DNA from 4 places in the Streptomyces sp. NBC_01454 genome. Region 2 is predicted to be linked to each of the others. Evidence: riboswitches for the same ligand, from Rfam matches in the RefSeq annotation. Region 2 holds a riboswitch; each other region holds the start of a gene.
The links. Region 2 has a riboswitch for cobalamin ahead of metE (5-methyltetrahydropteroyltriglutamate--homocysteine S-methyltransferase). Riboswitches for the same ligand answer to the same signal wherever they lie in the genome.
Positions count from the first base shown of each region.

Region 1 (4,183 bases), 590 kb from region 2:
GCGGCGACCCGCCGCAGCAGGGCCCGGCGGAAGCCGTCGCTCTCCAGGCAGCCGTGCCAGTGCGTGCCCCATACGGAGCCGTCCCGGCAGCCGTCCAGGGCGCGCCCCCGGTCATCGGAGACGAACGCCTCGTCCCCGCCGTTCACTTCGGCGACCCCGTGGTGGATCTCGTACCCCTCCACCGGCTCGCCCAGCGCCCTGCCGGACGGCCGCGCCAGGGTCTTCTCCGCCGCGAACCGCACCCGCACCGGCAGCAGCCCGAGGCCCTTGACGGTGCCCGCCTTCGACTCGACCTCGTCCTCGATGAGTTCGCCCAGCATCTGGAAGCCGCCGCAGATGCCCAGCACCGGCCGGTCCTCGGCGGCCCGCCTCGCGACCGCGTCCGCCAGTCCCCGCGCGCGCAGCCACTCCAGGGCCCGGACCGTGCCCCGGGTCCCCGGCAGCACCACCAGGTCCGCGTCGGCCAGTTCCTCGGCGCGGTCCACGAACCGCACCACCACGCCCGGCTCCGCGGCCAGCGCGTCCACGTCCGTGAAGTTCGACATCAGGGGGACGGCGCAGACCGCCACCCGCAGCACCTCAGCGCCGTGCGGCGGGGCCACCACGCTCTCGCGCACCGCGCCGCGCAGCGACACCCGCAGGCCGTCCTCCTCGTCGATGCCGAGGCCGTGCGCGAAGGGCAGCACCCCCAGCGTCTGCCGTCCGGTGAGGCCGCGCAGCATCGCAAGGCCCGGCTCCAGCAGCGTCACATCGCCCCGGAACTTGTTGACGAGATACCCGGCGACCAGCGCCTGGTCCTCCTTGGACAGCAGCGCCGTGGTGCCGAAGAAGGAGGCGAAGACCCCGCCGCGGTCGATGTCGCCGACCACCACCACCGGGATCCGGGCGGCCCGGGCCAGGCCCATGTTGACGATGTCGGTGCGCCGCAGATTGATCTCCGCGGGGCTGCCGGCGCCCTCGCAGATCACCGCGTCATGGGTACGCCGCAGCTCCGCCAGGCAGTCGGTGACCGTGCCGAGCAACTGCTCCCGGCGGCCCGCGTACGGCGTGTTCCCGGGGGACGACCCCTCGGTCCCCCCGAAATATCCCCGCGCGCTCAGTTCACCCACCGGCTTGCCCAGCAGCACCACCTGGCTGCTGCGGTCGCTGCCCGGCTTGAGCAGCACCGGGTTCATCAGCGCGGTCGGCTCCACCCGCGCCGCGGCGGCCTGCATCGCCTGGGCCCGCCCGATCTCCGCGCCCTCGCGCGTGACGAACGAATTCAGCGACATGTTCTGCGCCTTGAACGGCGCCACCCGCACGCCCTGGCGGGCCAGCCAGCGGCAGATCCCCGCCGTCACCACGCTCTTGCCGGCGTCGGACGTCGTACCGGCCACCAACAGGCCACCGCCGACCGCCCCGCCGGACGCCTTCTGCTGCCCGTACGTCACCGGATCCTCCTTCTGTGCCGGCTCCCGCGCCGCCCCTCCGGCGGAAAAACCGGAGGTCTCATCCCTGCCCCGCCGCACGCCGCCGCACCGCCGCCCGCACCACCGCGCCGGCCGCCGGCCGCGCCGCGAGCGTCGCCGCCAGCGCCAGCACACCGACCCGGCGCGAGAGCCGTACGGCCCGTTCGATGTCGGACACCGCCACCGGCCGCGCCCCGCCGTTGAGCACCGGACGGTGTTCCACCCGCCCGCCGTACGCCAGCGTGCCGCCCAGCCGTACGCCCAGCGCGCCCGCGAACGACGCCTCCACCGGGCCCGCGTTGGGGCTCGGGTGCGCGCCGCCGTCCGTGCGCCAGGCCCGCAGCGCACCGCGCCGGCCGGGGCCCGTGAGGACGGTGAGGGCGGCGGTCAGCCGCGAGCCGGGCCAGCCGGCGAGATCGTCGAGCCGGGCCGACGCCCAGCCGAACCGGCGGTATCGGGGCGACTTGTGCCCCACCATCGCGTCCAGGGTGTTCACCGCCCGGAACGCCACCAGGCCGGGCACTCCGCCCACCGCACCCCAGACCAGGGCACCGACCACTGCATCCGAGGTGTTCTCGGCGACCGACTCCACCACCGCACGGGCCATCTGCGGCCCGTCCAGGGCCTGCGGATCGCGCCCGCACAGATGCGGCAGCCGCTCCCGTGCCACGTCCAGGTCGCCCGCCGCCAGCGCACCGCCGACGGCCCGGGCCTCCCGGCCGAGCGAGGTGCCGCCCAGCACGGCCCAGACCGTCGCCGCGGTCAGCGCGATCCGGGCGCCGTCCCGCAACGGGGCCGGGGCGGCGGTGCGTAGCGCGCGCTGCACCAGCGCGGCGCCGGCGGCGGCACCGCCCGCGCACAGCACGGCATGGGCCGCCCCGTGGCCGCGGTGGTCGCGCCACAGCCGGCGTTCGATGGCGGCCGCGGCCCGGCCGAAAGCGGCCACCGGATGCCCGCGCCGGGGATCCGCCGCGATCAGGTCGGCGAGAAAGCCGAGAGCCGCGCCGCACGCATATCCCGCGTGTTCGCCGCGCATCGGGTCACACCGTCGCCAGGGCGTGTCCGCGAAGAAGCCCTGCGGCAGCGGGCGATGGAGCTCTCGACGGGCGGCCAGGCATGGTGATATGTCCTCACTCAGGGTCCGCGCCCTGGCTCGACGTGACGGCGACATGAGTCTCCTGGCTCCCCGGATCGGCGAGTCCTCCGGCCTTCCCGCCCCGACGCGTCCGCCGTTCGGCGTGCGCGCGAGGGGCCGTGGCCTTCGCTGGAGGAACCCTCCCCGGTGACAGTGGCGGGACCGCGCCGGATTCGCACCGGACTTCCTCAGCTGTCGCCGAATGGCTCGGGCAGTCCACCACGCTCCGCGAATGCCCGTCAACTCACCCTTGACCTGCGACGCTGCCCCGTGGCAGGGGCTGTGGCCCACGCCACAGCGTGGCGGAAGGATCACGGACGGTTGCCCGCGCACCTGATTCCACGTCACTATCGGGAGCGCGGCGGCGACGGGGCCGCCGGAAGGGGGCCGGGGGATGCCGCAGCGCGCTGACCGTCACGAGATCCGCATCAGGGTCACGGGCACCAACAATCCCGATCAGGACATCGAGGACCTCAAGACCTGGCTGGCGCGCGAGCCGTGGCTGGCCCGGCGGCAGTACGACTGGGCGATTCGGCCCCGGCCGGCGGACGCCCGCGACGGCGCGAACGGCGACCCGGCCGCCCCCGGCGACATGGCCGTGGGCGTCGACGATCTGGTCCTGGTCATCGTCGGGGCGGTCGCCGCCGAGATCACCAAGAGCCTGAGCATCGCCCTCAAGGAGTGGCTGCGCCGCCGCCGCGAGGAGCGTGACACCGGCGAACGGCCCGCCGTCGCGGTCGGCGTCGACGGCGGCCTGCGTGCCCTGGGGGACGAGGGTCCGGGTGCCCCGGCCCCCGGAGCCCCCGATCCCGGCAGCCCGGACGACGGGAGCGGCAGCATCGCCGGGGACTGAGCCGGATGTCCGAATACGACGCGCGGGGCAAGGTCAACCGGGCGCTGCTGATCTGTGTCGACGACTACCGCCATCTGCGCCCCCTGCCCGCGGTGAAGGACAACGCCCAGGAACTCGAACGCGTCCTGCTCGCCCCCGGCACCGACCTGTTCACCAGGGGCGAGGTCGTCCTGTGCCGCCCCCAGGAGCCGTGGGAGGTGGAGCAGGCGCTGGACACCGTCACCCAGGAGGCGCGCGGACTGCTGCTGGTGTACTTCTCCGGCCACGGCCGGGTGGGCCGGGACGGCGGCAACCTCCAACTGATGGTCGGCGCCTCGGAACCGCGCCACAAGACCGTCTCCTGGCAGGACATGGTGCTGTCCTACCTCGACAACGCCCGGGCCGACCGGATCGTGATCATCCTGGAGTGCTGCTACGCCGGCAACGCCGGGGAGGCCTTCCACAACTGCCGCAAGCCCATGTCGCTGCTGATGGCCGCGCAGCCCAACCGCCGTATCTTCAGCGGCGAGGAGCCCACCGGCGGCAGTGTGTTCACCCGTGCCGTGCGCCGGACCCTGGAGAGCGGACTGCCCGGCAGGCGGTGCGTCACCTTCGAGGACCTCGTCCGGGAACTGCGCGGACAACTCGCCGCCGAACGGACCCCGATGGGCGACGTCTGGGAGCCGCGCTCGGCCAAGCAGAACACCGTCGACGACGTCATCCTGTCCTTCGCCACCCCCGAGATCCGCCCCCCGACCCCGCTGCGGA
Region 1 is NZ_CP109460.1:6,415,066-6,419,248, forward strand. Features, by position in the region: gene OIU81_RS28355 (cobyric acid synthase) at 1-1,430, opposite strand, end outside; gene OIU81_RS28360 (cobalamin biosynthesis protein) at 1,489-2,484, opposite strand; cobalamin riboswitch at 2,621-2,772, opposite strand; gene OIU81_RS28365 (hypothetical protein) at 2,978-3,436, shown strand; gene OIU81_RS28370 (caspase family protein) at 3,442-4,183, shown strand, end outside.
Region 1: another riboswitch for cobalamin. It lies ahead of OIU81_RS28360 (cobalamin biosynthesis protein); the one in region 2 lies ahead of metE (5-methyltetrahydropteroyltriglutamate--homocysteine S-methyltransferase).

Region 2 (4,183 bases):
CGCCAGGCCCGCCGCGATGAGCCGGTCCACCATGCGCATCGCGGTCGACGGGGCGACCTGGAGGAGTTCGGCGAGGACGACCAGCTTGGTGGTTCCGCGCGTGGAAAGGACCATCAGCATCCGGAACTGCGGCAGCGTCACCCGTTCCTCGACCGCCGTGAGCGAGCGCGCGGACACCGCCACCAGCAGTCTCGACGCCGTGAGCACCGCACGGGTCACCGCGTCCACATCATCCACGTCCCCCGCGGGGGCTGCACGCTCGGTCATGCCCCCTTTCTACCGTCGGACCGCGCCTCCCCCGGCACCGCCCACCGGATTTAGACTGTGCAAAGGTTGCACCACCGAAGATTCGCCTCCGCGGTCTCGCTCCCTCACCGGCCGAGGGCTGAAGCTTCCCGAATCCGGAAGGCGACGATGACACCGTTCTCGACGCAAGGACGCCCGCAACTGCCCACCGGATGGCGACGCGTGCTGGTTCGCCTGCCCATCCGTCTCTACCGCGCGGGTCTCGGCCCGCTCTTCGGCAAACGACTGCTCCTGTTGCACCACACCGGTCGCCGCACGGGACTCCGCCGCAGTGTGGTCCTGGAGGTGATCGCGTACGAGCGGGACGGCGACCGGCTCAGCTGGACGGTCGCCTCCGGCTTCGGCCCGGCCGCGGCCTGGTACCAGAACCTGCGCCACACCCCGCGCGGCACGATCCGGTTCGGCACGCACCACTACACCACCACCGCACACTTCCTGCCCCCGGAGGACGGCGCCGCCCTCATGGCCCGCTACGCCCCCCGGCACCCACGGCTCGCCCGCCGCCTGTGTGCCTTCATGGGCTTCGACGTGGACGGCAGCGAAGCGGCCTTCCGCACGGCCGGGCGGTCGATCCCGTTCGTACGTCTGGAGTCAACTCCCGGGTGACGCACGGCCTCCCCCGCTGCCGCGGAGGGTCGAGCCGGGGCAGCTCGGCCGCACGACGGGCCGTCCCCTCTCACCGTCCGCCATCCGGGCGGGGGTGTGCGCCCGCGGGTTGTCCCTCTAGGGTGACGGGTGCAGCTGGTTCGCCCCGTCCGCCAGGCGGGAGCGTCGTAAGAGGGAACCCGGTGGGAATCCGGGACTGCCCCGCAGCGGTGAGTGGGAACGAACGCCGTCATACGCACTGGACCCGGCCGGGTTCGGGAAGCGACGGCCAGTAGGTGTCTCGTACGCACGAGACGGGCCCACGAGTCCGAAGACCTGCCCGTTGCCCGCACGCGACCGCTCGTGTGCGGCCATCCCGGTGACCTCGTGGGCGGGTCGGCGTAGCTCTGGAGCGGCACCCGCGGCGACACCGCGGCGTGGTCCGCCCGGTCAGTCGTTCCTTCGCGCTCTCGTTCCGTCTCCGGGACACCAACGAGACATCTCGCGAAGGAGAGTTCCGTGACAGCGACGTCCGCAGCCGCGGCAGCACGGGCCACCGTGTACGGCTACCCCCGCCAGGGACAGCACCGGGAACTGAAGAAGGCGATCGAGGGCTACTGGAAGGGCGAGGTCACCGCCGACGCCCTGAAGGAGACCGCCCGCACCCTCCGCCGTTCCCACTGGCAGCAGCTGGCCGACGCCGGCCTCCACGAAGTGCCGTCCGGTGACTTCTCGTACTACGACCACGTCCTGGACACCAGTGTCATGGTCGGCGCGGTCCCCGAGCGGCACCGCGCGGCGGTCGGCGCCGACGCCCTGGACGGCTACTTCGCGATGGCCCGGGGCACCCAGGACGTCGCCCCGCTGGAGATGACCAAGTGGTTCGACACCAACTACCACTACCTGGTGCCCGAACTGGGCCCGGACACCGTCTTCACCGCTGACTCCCGCAAGCAGGTCGCGGAGCTGACGGAGGCCCTCGCGCTCGGGCACACCGCCCGCCCGGTCCTCGTCGGGCCGGTCACCTACCTCCTGCTGGCCAAGCCCGCTCCGGGGGTGGCCGCGGACTTCGAGCCGCTGACCCTGCTCGACCGGCTCCTGCCGGTGTACGCCGAGGTCCTCGCCGACCTGCGGGCCGCGGGCGCCGAGTGGGTGCAGCTCGACGAACCGGCCCTGGTCCAGGACCGCACGCCGGCCGAGCTGAACGCCGCCGCCCGCGCCTGCCGTGAGCTCGGCAATGCCACGGACCGGCCGAAGCTCCTGGTCGCCTCGTACTTCGGCCGGCTCGGCGACGCGCTGGGCATCCTGGCCAAGGCGCCGGTCGAGGGCCTGGCCGTCGACTTCACCGAGTCGGGCGCGGCCAACCTCCAGGACCTCGCCGCGGCCGGCGGGCTGCCGGGCAAGCGCCTGGTCGCGGGCGTCGTCAACGGCCGCAACGTCTGGATCAACGACTACGGGAAGTCACTGTCCACGCTGGGCACGCTCCTCGGGCTCGCCGACCGCGTCGATGTCTCGGCCTCCTGCTCGCTGGTGCACGTACCGCTGGACGCCACCGCCGAACGCGACATCGACCCGCAGATCGCCCGCTGGCTGGCCTTCGCCCGGCAGAAGACGCGGGAGATCACCGTCCTGGCGCGCGGCCTGACGCGGGGCACGGAAGCCATCGCCGGCGAACTCGCCGCGAACCGTGCCGGCCTGGCCTCCCGGGCCGGGTCCGCGCTGACCCACGACCCCGCGGTGCGGGCCCGCACCGCGGCCGTCACCGACGCCGACGGGCGCCGCTCCCAGCCGTACGCCGAACGGACCGCGGCCCAGCGTGCGCACCTCGGCCTGCCGCTGCTGCCCACGACGACGATCGGTTCGTTCCCGCAGACCACCGAGCTGCGCACGGCACGGGCCGATCTGCGGGCCGGGCGGATCGACACGGCCGGCTACGAGGACCGGATCAAGGACGAGATCCGCGAGGTCCTCTCCTTCCAGGAGAAGGCCGGGATCGACGTGCTGGTGCACGGCGAGCCCGAACGCAACGACATGGTGCAGTACTTCGCCGAGCAGCTCACCGGCTACCTCGCCACCCAGCACGGCTGGGTGCAGTCCTACGGCACCCGCTACGTCCGCCCGCCGGTGCTCGCCGGGGACATCTCCCGCCCCGAGCCGATGGCGGTCCGCTGGACGACGTACGCCCAGTCGCACACCGACCGGCCCGTCAAGGGCATGCTCACCGGCCCGGTCACCATGCTCGCCTGGTCCTTCGTCCGTGACGACCAGCCACTCGGCGACACGGCCCGCCAGGTGGCGCTCGCCCTGCGCGACGAGGTGCACGACCTGGAGGCGGCCGGGACCTCCGTCATCCAGGTCGACGAGCCCGCACTGCGCGAGACACTGCCGCTGCGCGCCGCCGAGCACACCGCCTACCTGGACTGGGCGACCGAGGCGTTCCGCCTCACCACCGGCGGCGTACGGCCGGACACCCAGATCCATACCCACATGTGCTACGCGGAGTTCGGCGACATCGTCCAGGCCATCGACGCCCTCGACGCCGACGTCATCAGCCTGGAGGCCGCCCGCTCCCACATGCAGGTCGCCCGCGAACTGGCCGCACACGGCTACCCCCGCGAAGCCGGCCCCGGCGTCTACGACATCCACTCCCCCCGCGTCCCCGGCGCCGAAGAGGCAGCGGCCCTGCTCCGCAAGGGACTTGCGGCCATCCCCGCCGAACGCCTGTGGGTCAACCCCGACTGCGGCCTGAAGACCCGCGCCTGGCCCGAGACCCGGGCCTCCCTGGAAAACCTCGTCACCGCCGCCCGCCGCCTCCGCAACGAACTGGCCAACGGGGCTTTCTGATCCTCTAGTTGACCCCGCCGTAATTCCGGGCCGGACACTACGGTGTCCGGCCCGGACCGTCCGTCCATGCCAGGAGGGGCGGCCTGCTCCGACCGGGGGGAGCGGCTGCTACCCGGCCGGGGTCCTCACGCCCCGTCCGCGATCCGGTGCCGGAGATGGTCGTAGGCCCAGGCGGCGAGGGTGGTCGGGGTGGTGGTGCGGACGGTGCGGGGTTGTTCGGGCACGAAGTTTTCGCGCAGGCCGGTCGACATGCCGAGGACGGCCTCGACCAGTCCCTCGGTCATCCCGGCCCGGTGGAGCTGGGTGCGCATGGCCTCGTCGGAGATCTGCTCGACGCCGATCCGCCGGCCGGTGGCGGCGGTGAGGATGTCGGCGACCTGTCGCCAGGTGAGGTCTGCGGGGCCGTGTACGGCTTGCACGCAGCGTCCGGACCACGCGGGAGAGAGCA
Region 2 is NZ_CP109460.1:7,005,540-7,009,722, reverse strand. Features, by position in the region: gene OIU81_RS31005 (MarR family winged helix-turn-helix transcriptional regulator) at 1-267, opposite strand, end outside; gene OIU81_RS31000 (nitroreductase family deazaflavin-dependent oxidoreductase) at 415-912, shown strand; cobalamin riboswitch at 1,023-1,249, shown strand; gene metE (5-methyltetrahydropteroyltriglutamate--homocysteine S-methyltransferase) at 1,411-3,735, shown strand; gene OIU81_RS30990 (NAD(P)H-binding protein) at 3,861-4,183, opposite strand, start outside.

Region 3 (4,183 bases), 4.3 Mb from region 2:
CTGCAGGCCCATCAGGCCCAGACCCACCGGGCGCCAGCGGGAGTTGGAGGCCCCGGCCTGCTCGGTCGGGTAGAAGTTGATGTCCACCACGCGGTCGAGGAAGGTGACGGCGGTGCGGACCGTGGCGTCCAGCCGCTCCCAGTCCATCGCCTCCTCCCAGCCGGCGGTCTCGTCGCCCAGGTGCGCCGAGAGGTTGACCGACCCCAGGTTGCAGACGGCGGTCTCCCCGTCGTCCGTCACCTCCAGGATCTCCGTGCACAGGTTGGAGGAGTGCACGACGTGGCCGGGCTCGGCGGTCTGGTTGGCGGTGCGGTTGGCGGCGTCCTTGAACGTCATCCAGCCGTTGCCGGTCTGCGCCAGGGTGCGCATCATCCGGGAGTACAGCACCCGCGCCGGGATCTGCTTGACCGCCCGGCCGTCGGCCTCCAGCTTGCGGTAGGCGGCGTCGAACTCCTCGCCCCACAGGTCCACCAGCTCCGGGGCGTCCGCGGGCGAGAACAGCGACCAGTCGGCGTCCGCCTCGACCCGGCGCATGAACTCGTCCGGGATCCAGTGCGCGATGTTCAGGTTGTGGGTGCGGCGGGCCTCCTCACCGGTGTTGTCGCGCAGCTCCAGGAACTCCTCGATGTCCGCGTGCCAGGTCTCCAGGTAGACACAGGCGGCGCCCTTGCGACGGCCGCCCTGGTTCACGGCGGCGACCGAGGCGTCCAGGGTGCGCAGGAACGGCACGATGCCGTTGGAGTGCCCGTTGGTGCCGCGGATCAGCGAACCGCGGGCGCGGATACGGGAGTACGACAGCCCGATGCCGCCGGCGTGCTTGGACAGCCGCGCGACCTGGTGGTAGCGGTCGTAGATCGAGTCCAGCTCGTCCAGCGGGGAGTCCAGCAGATAGCAGGACGACATCTGCGGGTGGCGGGTGCCGGAGTTGAAGAGGGTGGGGGAGGAGGGCAGGTAGGACAGCGAGCTGGTGAGGCGGTAGAGCTCGGCGACCTCGTCCAGCGCGCGCTCGCTGCCCTCTTCGGAATCAGCGGTCTCCGCCAGGCCGCAGGCCACCCGCAGCAGGAAGTGCTGCGGGGTCTCGATGACCTGACGGGTGGTGGGGTGGCGCAGCAGGTAGCGCGAGTGCAGGGTGCGCAGCCCGAAGTAGCCGAAGCGGTCGTCGGCGCCGTCGGCCAGCGCCCGGTCGACCAGCGCGTCCAGCCGGGCCGCGTGGGTCGCCACGAACTGTGCGGTCTCGTCGGCGATCAGCCCCTCACGGTGGCCGGTCGCGACGGAGGCGGAGAACGAGACGGCGCCCTGGCCGGCGGCCTCCTCGGCCACGGCGAGGGTGAGCAGGCGCGCGGCGAGCTTGGAGTACTGCGGCTCGTCACCGATCAGACCGGCCGCGGCATCGGTGGCCAGCGACCGCAGTTCGGCCCCGCCTGCGCCCTCGTACCGGCCGCGCAGGGCGGCGGCGGCCACCTTGCCGGGGTCGGTCGCGGTCAGGTCCGCGGTCAGCTCGGTCAGGGTGCGCAGCAGGGCGACGCCCGGACCGTCCTCGCCCGGACCGCCGTCGGCGGCACCGGCGGCACCGGCAGACACGGCCACCGCAGGCGGCACGACCTCGGCGTCTGACGCGGGCTCCGTTGGCGCGATGGTCACGTGATGCTCTCCCTCACTCGGCGGGGGCCGTGAGGGTCGGCGCGACGGGCGCACGCGGGCATGCGGCACCCCGACACGGTCAGGGGTGCGCGGGCTCACCACGCGGCGTCCACCGGCCCAGCCCTCGGGGCCCGGACGTATCGACGTCCGCACCCATGGCGGTGCGGTCGTACCGTCGGCAGGTCCTCGGACTTCGGGCGTGCGCCGGGGCCGATTTCCGGCCGTGGAAGCGCGCCCCTACACCGTTGCGGGACAGTTCCGGATTCCCACCGGATTCCCCTGCGGCGACAGCGAGCACGAGCATACATCTTGTGCTGCCGCCCGCACGCACCCCCACATCTTGTGTCGTTGTGTCATACCACTCCGGCGGGGTGCGCACCGCCATCGGCCCGTCCGGGCCCGCGACGGGCCCTCAAAACCCCTGTGGGAAGGGCCTGGAGCCGCCTCTTCAGGCCGCTCGCGGGGTGCCGTCCGCCGGCCGTCGGCACGCTCTGCAGGACCGTGCGGAAGCCCGCCGTCCAGTGTGCCGGGCGGGTGCGGACGACGCGAGCGGGGTGACGCGGAAAGGGCCGCCGCGCCCCCGTCGGGGGACGCGGCGGCCCGTGGCCGTGCGCGGGGGAAAAGCTCAGTGGCCGGCCGGCGCGCCCGCCGTGGCGGGCGGCAGGTCGACGACGACGCCCTGGTCCCCGGCGTCCGCCGTGTAGTCCGCGGGGCTGGTCTCGTCGATGCCCTCGGGAGCCTTGGCGGCCTTCAGGGCGAAGGTCAGCACGACCGTCACGACGACGTTCAGGACGAAGGCGGTCAGACCGATGTAGCCGATCTCACCGATGCCGGGGATTTCGTTGCTGGAGCCGCCGAAGTGCGCCTGGGTCGGGCTGGCCACGCCGTAGGCCGCGAGCGTGCCGTAGAGCATGCCGACCGCCCAGCCGGTGAGCAGCGCCCAGCGGTGGAACCAGCGGGTGAACAGGCCGCCGACCAGCGACGGCATGGTCTGCAGGATCCAGATCCCGCCCAGCAGCTGGAAGTTGATCGCGACGGTCTTGTCCATGGTGAGGACGAAGACCAGCGCGCCGACCTTCACCAGCAGCGAGACCAGCTTGGCGACCTTGTGCTCCTGCGCGGGCGTGGCGTCCGGCTTGAGGAAGTCCTTGTAGACGTTGCGGGTGAACAGGTTGGCCGCGGCGATCGACATGATGGCCGCGGGCACCAGCGCGCCGATGCCGATCGCGGCGAACGCGACGCCGGTGAACCAGCTCGGGAACATGTCCTCGAAGAGCTGCGGGATGGCCAGCTGGGGGTTGCCCTGGATGTCCGTGCCGGCCTTGATCGCCATGAAGCCCAGCAGCGCCAGCAGCCCCAGCATCAGGGAGTACAGCGGCAGGATGGTGGTGTTGCGGCGGATCACGTTGCGGCTGCGCGAGGACAGCGTCGCGGTGATCGAGTGCGGGTACATGAAGAGCGCCAGCGCCGAGCCGAGCGCCAGGGTCGCGTACGCCCACTGGGCGTTGGGCCCGCTGACCAGCTCGCCGCGCGGTTTGCCGGGGACGGCGCCGGGCTGGGAGAGCGCCTTGCCGGCCGAGTGGAAGATCGCGTCGAAGCCGCCCAGCTTGATCGGGATGTAGATGATCGCCACGGTGATGACGAGATAGATCAGCCCGTCCTTGACGAACGCGATCAGCGCCGGCGCCCGCAGCCCCGAGGAGTAGGTGTACGCGGCCAGGACGGCGAACGCGATCAGCAGCGGCAGGTCCTTGACGAACCAGTTGGTGTGCTCGCCGCCGCCGATGCCCAGCACGTCCAGGACGGCCTGGATGCCGACCAGCTGGAGCGCGATGTAGGGCATCGTGGCGAGGATGCCGGTGAGCGCCACGGCCAGCGACAGGCCCTTGGAGCCGAAGCGGCCGCGCACGAAGTCGGAGGTGGTGACGTAGCCGTGCTTGTGCGAGACCGACCACAGGCGCGGCAGGAAGGTGAAGATGAGGGGGTAGACCAGGATCGTGTACGGCACGGCGAAGAAGCCGGCCGCCCCCGCCGCGTAGATCGCCGCCGGTACGGCCACGAAGGTGTACGCGGTGTAGAGGTCACCGCCCAGCAGGAACCAGGTCACCCAGGTGCCGAAACTGCGGCCGCCCAGACCCCATTCGTCGAGGCTGGCGGACTCGTCGGCTTTGCGCCAACGGGCGGCCAGGAAGCCCATGACGGTCACGGCGAGGAAGAAGAAGACGAAGACGGCGAGGGCCACGCCGTTGACGCCCTTGGTAGCGGAGCCGGCCAGCACGGCGGCGGCGTCCGGCGCGGTCGTGGTCAGGCTCATTCCGACCCACCGCCCTTGCGCGCCCGCTGCTCACGCTGCACGAGCTTGTACGCGCCCATGGTGAGCACCGTCGAGATCAGCACCCAGGCCATCTGGTACCAGTAGAAGAACGGGATCCCGATGAGCGTCGGCTCGATCCTGGCGTACGAGCTGACCCACAGCATGGCGACGAACGGAGCGATCAGGCAGAGTCCGGCGATCACCCGCGTGGGCGTGACGACCTGTCTG
Region 3 is NZ_CP109460.1:2,728,438-2,732,620, reverse strand. Features, by position in the region: gene OIU81_RS11780 (ribonucleoside-diphosphate reductase subunit alpha) at 1-1,641, opposite strand, end outside; cobalamin riboswitch at 1,802-1,949, opposite strand; gene mctP (monocarboxylate uptake permease MctP) at 2,267-3,955, opposite strand; gene OIU81_RS11770 (DUF3311 domain-containing protein) at 3,952-4,183, opposite strand, start outside.
Region 3: another riboswitch for cobalamin. It lies ahead of OIU81_RS11780 (ribonucleoside-diphosphate reductase subunit alpha); the one in region 2 lies ahead of metE (5-methyltetrahydropteroyltriglutamate--homocysteine S-methyltransferase).

Region 4 (4,183 bases), 1.2 Mb from region 2:
TGGGCCGCAGGGACCGCAAGGGTGCGCCGGACACCTTCGACCCCGCCGGCTACGCGGCGCTCCTGGCCCGCCTGCGCTCCCCCGAACCGGACACCGCCGTCTACGCCCCGGCCTTCGACCGCCGTATCGAGGAGCCGGTCGCCGGCAGCATCCCCGTCGCCCCCCACCTCCCGCTGATCGTCACGGAGGGCAACTACCTGCTGCTCGACACCGCCCCGTGGTCACGGGTGCGCGCACTGCTCGACGAGGTCTGGTACGTGGAGCTGGACGGCGCGGAGCGGATCCGGCGGCTGGTCGACCGTCATGAACGCTTCGGGCGCACCCGCGCCGACGCCGAGCGGTTCGTGCACGCCTCGGACGAGGCCAACGCCCGCGTCGTGGCCGCCTCCCGCGAACGCGCCGACCTCGTCCTCACCTTCACCCCCGACAAGGCCCCGCCCCCCGAAGGCACATAGCCCCCGTCCCCTCACCTCTGCCTCTCACCGCTCACTTCTGCCTCTCTCCGCTCACCTCTGCTCACTTCTACCTCTCTCTGCTCGCCTTCTGCCCGTCGGCGAGCAGCCCGGCCACCGACAGGGCGCCCCAGCCCACCGACACCGCCACCGCCCCCACCCGGCGGCCGCGCCCCGGCAGCGTCGCACCGAGCAGCACCGCGTCCCCGAAGTCCGCCGCGATGCGCACATATGCGGCGGTACGCAGCGCCGGCCCGTCCGGAGCCAGCGCCAGCGCCAGCCCGCTCACCGCGTCCCGCCAGGCCAGCGGGCGCAGCGAGGTCCGGATCGCCGGCGCGGTCCGCCCGTCGTCACCGGCCAGCCCCGAGGGCCGTGCCAGCAAGCCGGGCGTCACGGCCACCGCCACCCCGTACGCCGCCGTGGCCACTCCGACCGCACGCAGCAAAGAGACCTTCATCCGCCGTCCGTCCTTCCTTCCTCGCCCACGAGTCACATGAGACCCTCCGGCCCCACTCTTCCCTTCGGACTCACTTACCTCCTCACCTCCTTTCCGCGGCACCCCCCTTCCCAAACGACATCAACGATGTCACCCTGACACTATGAGTGTCATTGAGGGGGAGTCCATGAAGACCGCCGAGCACACCATCGGGCGCGCCACCGAGCCGGCCGTCGAGCCCGACGTCGAGCGCGACAGCGAGCGCGACAGCAAGGGCGCCACCGAGTCCGACGACGAGCGCGCCATCGAGCAGGACGGCAACGAGGCGCCCACGCCGGCCGAAGACCTGCTGTACGGCGTCATCCGACGCCTGTGGCCACTGCACCGCAGGGTCGTGCGCGCGGTGGAACGCGAACTGACCGGCACGGGCCTGACCGCCGGCGAACACGCACTGCTGGACGCGCTGCACAGCGAAGGCCCGCGGACCGTCCCGCAGTTGGCGCGCGCGATGGACCTCGACCGGCAGCCGGTGCAGCGCTGGGTGAACCACGCCGTCGAACTGGGCCTGGCGGTGACGGCCCCCAATCCGGCACACCGCCGCTCGTCCCTGATCCAGCTCACGACCGAAGGCGCGGCGGCGATACGCGGGATCCAGCGCTTCGAGTCGGCGGGCCTGCACCGGCGACTGGCCGATCTGCCCGCCGAGGACCTCCGCACCGCACTGCACGTCCTCGACCGACTCGGTGAGGAATTCCGGCACCTCGGGAACGGCTCGCACGTTCCACCGGAGGAAACCGACAGTCGCGGCAATCAAGACGGCAGTCGCATCCAGCCCAGCTCACCGCATCCGACGCACAAAGGACGGCCCAGAGAATGACCCGCAGAATCACCGCCTGGTCCGAGATCGACAACGGCATCGTGCCGGTCGAGGAGGGCGAGCTGTTCTACGAGACGGCGGGCGAGGGTCCCGCGGTGGTACTGCTCCACGGCGCGATGCTCGACCAGCACATGTGGGACGAGCAGTTCGCCTGGCTGGTGAACTCCGGTCTGCGCGCGATCCGTTACGACTTCCGCGGCCACGGCCTGTCCTCCACGGTGGCCGGGGACTACGCCCACCACGAGGACCTGTGCACACTCCTCGACACCCTCGGCGTCCCCCGCGCCGTCCTCGTGGGCCTCTCCCACGGCGCCCGGGTCGCGCTGGACACTGCCCTCGCCCGCCCGGAGCGGGTGGCGGCCCTCGCGCTCGCGTCCCCCGGGATCAGCGGCCGCGCCTTCACCGACCCCTTCCTCCTGGAGCACATCAAGGAGCAGGTGGCGGCGATCGGCGCGGCGGACGGCGTGGAGCGCTATATCGAGCACTTCCTGCGGATGTGGGTGGACGGGCCGCATCGCGAACCGTCCGCGGTGCACCCGGGATTCCGTGAGCGGATGCGCGCCTCGGCCGAGGCCAATGTGGAGGTGCATGCCGAGGAGCGGGGAGCCGGGATGCCCGTCGAGGTCGGTGCCGCCGGGCGGCTGAGGGAGGTCCGGGTGCCGACGGTCGTGTTCGACGGCGATCTCGACAGCAGCGACATCTCCGCCAACGCCCATGCGATAGCACTGTCCGTCCCCGGCGCCCGCAGAGTCCGGATACCGGGCGCGGCCCATATGGTCAATCTGGAGAACGGCGCGCTCTTCGACCAGGAGCTTCATGCCTTTCTCTGCTCCCTGGACTGGTGACGGGCGGGCCTCCTGCGGCGGGCCGCGCCCCCGCCCGTTCCCGGACCCGCCCCACGCACCGCACCCCTCCCGCACGGCGGTTAGAGTGGCCGGGCCGTGGTGTTCGGGAAGACCGGTGACGGACCTTGAGGTCCCAGACCGGAGCGGCCCTCGCCACTGTGATCGGGGAGTTTCCGTCCCTTCCGCAGACGCACGACGCCTCTGCGGCGCCACTGACCGCAGCCCGCGGCCGGGAAGGCGGGGCGGACGCGTGCACCCGTAAGCCAGGAGACCGGCCACGGCATCTCACGAACTGATCCACGAGGTGCTGGAGCGTGACCGCCGGATGGCCCTGTCCACCGATACCCCGACCACCCCTGCCCACGGCGCGTTCCGCTGGCGCCGGCAGGACACCCTGCGTACCGCGGGCCTGATGGCCGTCATAGCCGGGCTGCACGTCGTCGCCTTCGGCGTGCTCTTCCTGCTGGTGGTCCCCGAGCACTACACCGTCGGCAACCGGGCCTTCGGCGTCGGACTGGGCGTCACCGCGTACACCCTCGGCATGCGGCACGCCTTCGACGCCGACCACATCGCCGCCATCGACAACACCACCCGCAAGCTGATGGCCGACGGCAAGCGGCCGGTCTCGGTCGGCTTCTGGTTCGCTCTCGGCCACTCCAGCGTGGTCGTCGCCATGGCAGCGCTCGTGGCGGGGGGCGCCCAGCTCGCCGGCATCCTGCTCAACGACGAATCCGGCATGCACCAGATCCTGGGCATGGTCGGCACCACCGTCTCGGGGACGTTCCTCTACCTCATCGCCGCCCTCAACCTCATCGCGCTGTCCGGGATGTGGCGGGTCTTCCGCGGGATGCGCAACGGCCGCTACGACGAGGCCGAACTGGAGCGGCAACTCGATGCGCGCGGCTTCATGAACCGCTTCCTGGGGCGCTTCACCCGCTCCGTCACCCGTCCCGGCCAGATGTTCCCGCTCGGCTTCCTCTTCGGGCTCGGCTTCGACACCGCGACCGAAGTGACCTTGATGGTGATGGCGGGCAGCGGCGCCGCGGCCGGCCTGCCCTGGTACGCGATCCTGTGCCTGCCGCTGCTCTTCGCCGCCGGCATGAGCCTGTTCGACACCCTCGACGGCACCTTCATGAACTTCGCCTACCAGTGGGCGTTCTCCAACCCGGTGCGCAAGGTCTACTACAACATCGCCATCACGGGCCTGTCGATCGCCGTCGCCTTCTTCATCGGCACGATCGAGCTGGTGACGGTGCTGCACGACAAGCTCGCCCTCAGCGACCCGCTGACCGGCTGGGTCTCCGGCCTCGACCTGGACAACGTCGGCTTCCTCATCGTCGGCCTGTTCGTCGTGGTGTGGGCCGTGGCGCTGACCTACTGGCGACTGTCCGGCGTCGAGAAGCGCTGGACCGAGCGGGCCGAGCGGGCACGATCGACGCAGCCGGCACAGCCGGACGAGCAGGCGGTGCCGGAGGGGCGGGCGGTGCCGGACGCGCGGACAACACCGGAGAACCGGGCGGCCTCGGACGTCTGAGGCATCCGAGGGGCCGAGAGTCAGAGACCTCTGAGGCGC
Region 4 is NZ_CP109460.1:5,850,021-5,854,203, reverse strand. Features, by position in the region: gene OIU81_RS25935 (nucleoside/nucleotide kinase family protein) at 1-455, shown strand, start outside; gene OIU81_RS25930 (hypothetical protein) at 523-909, opposite strand; gene OIU81_RS25925 (MarR family winged helix-turn-helix transcriptional regulator) at 1,052-1,765, shown strand; gene OIU81_RS25920 (alpha/beta fold hydrolase) at 1,762-2,610, shown strand; cobalamin riboswitch at 2,691-2,904, shown strand; gene OIU81_RS25915 (HoxN/HupN/NixA family nickel/cobalt transporter) at 2,936-4,144, shown strand.
Region 4: another riboswitch for cobalamin. It lies ahead of OIU81_RS25915 (HoxN/HupN/NixA family nickel/cobalt transporter); the one in region 2 lies ahead of metE (5-methyltetrahydropteroyltriglutamate--homocysteine S-methyltransferase).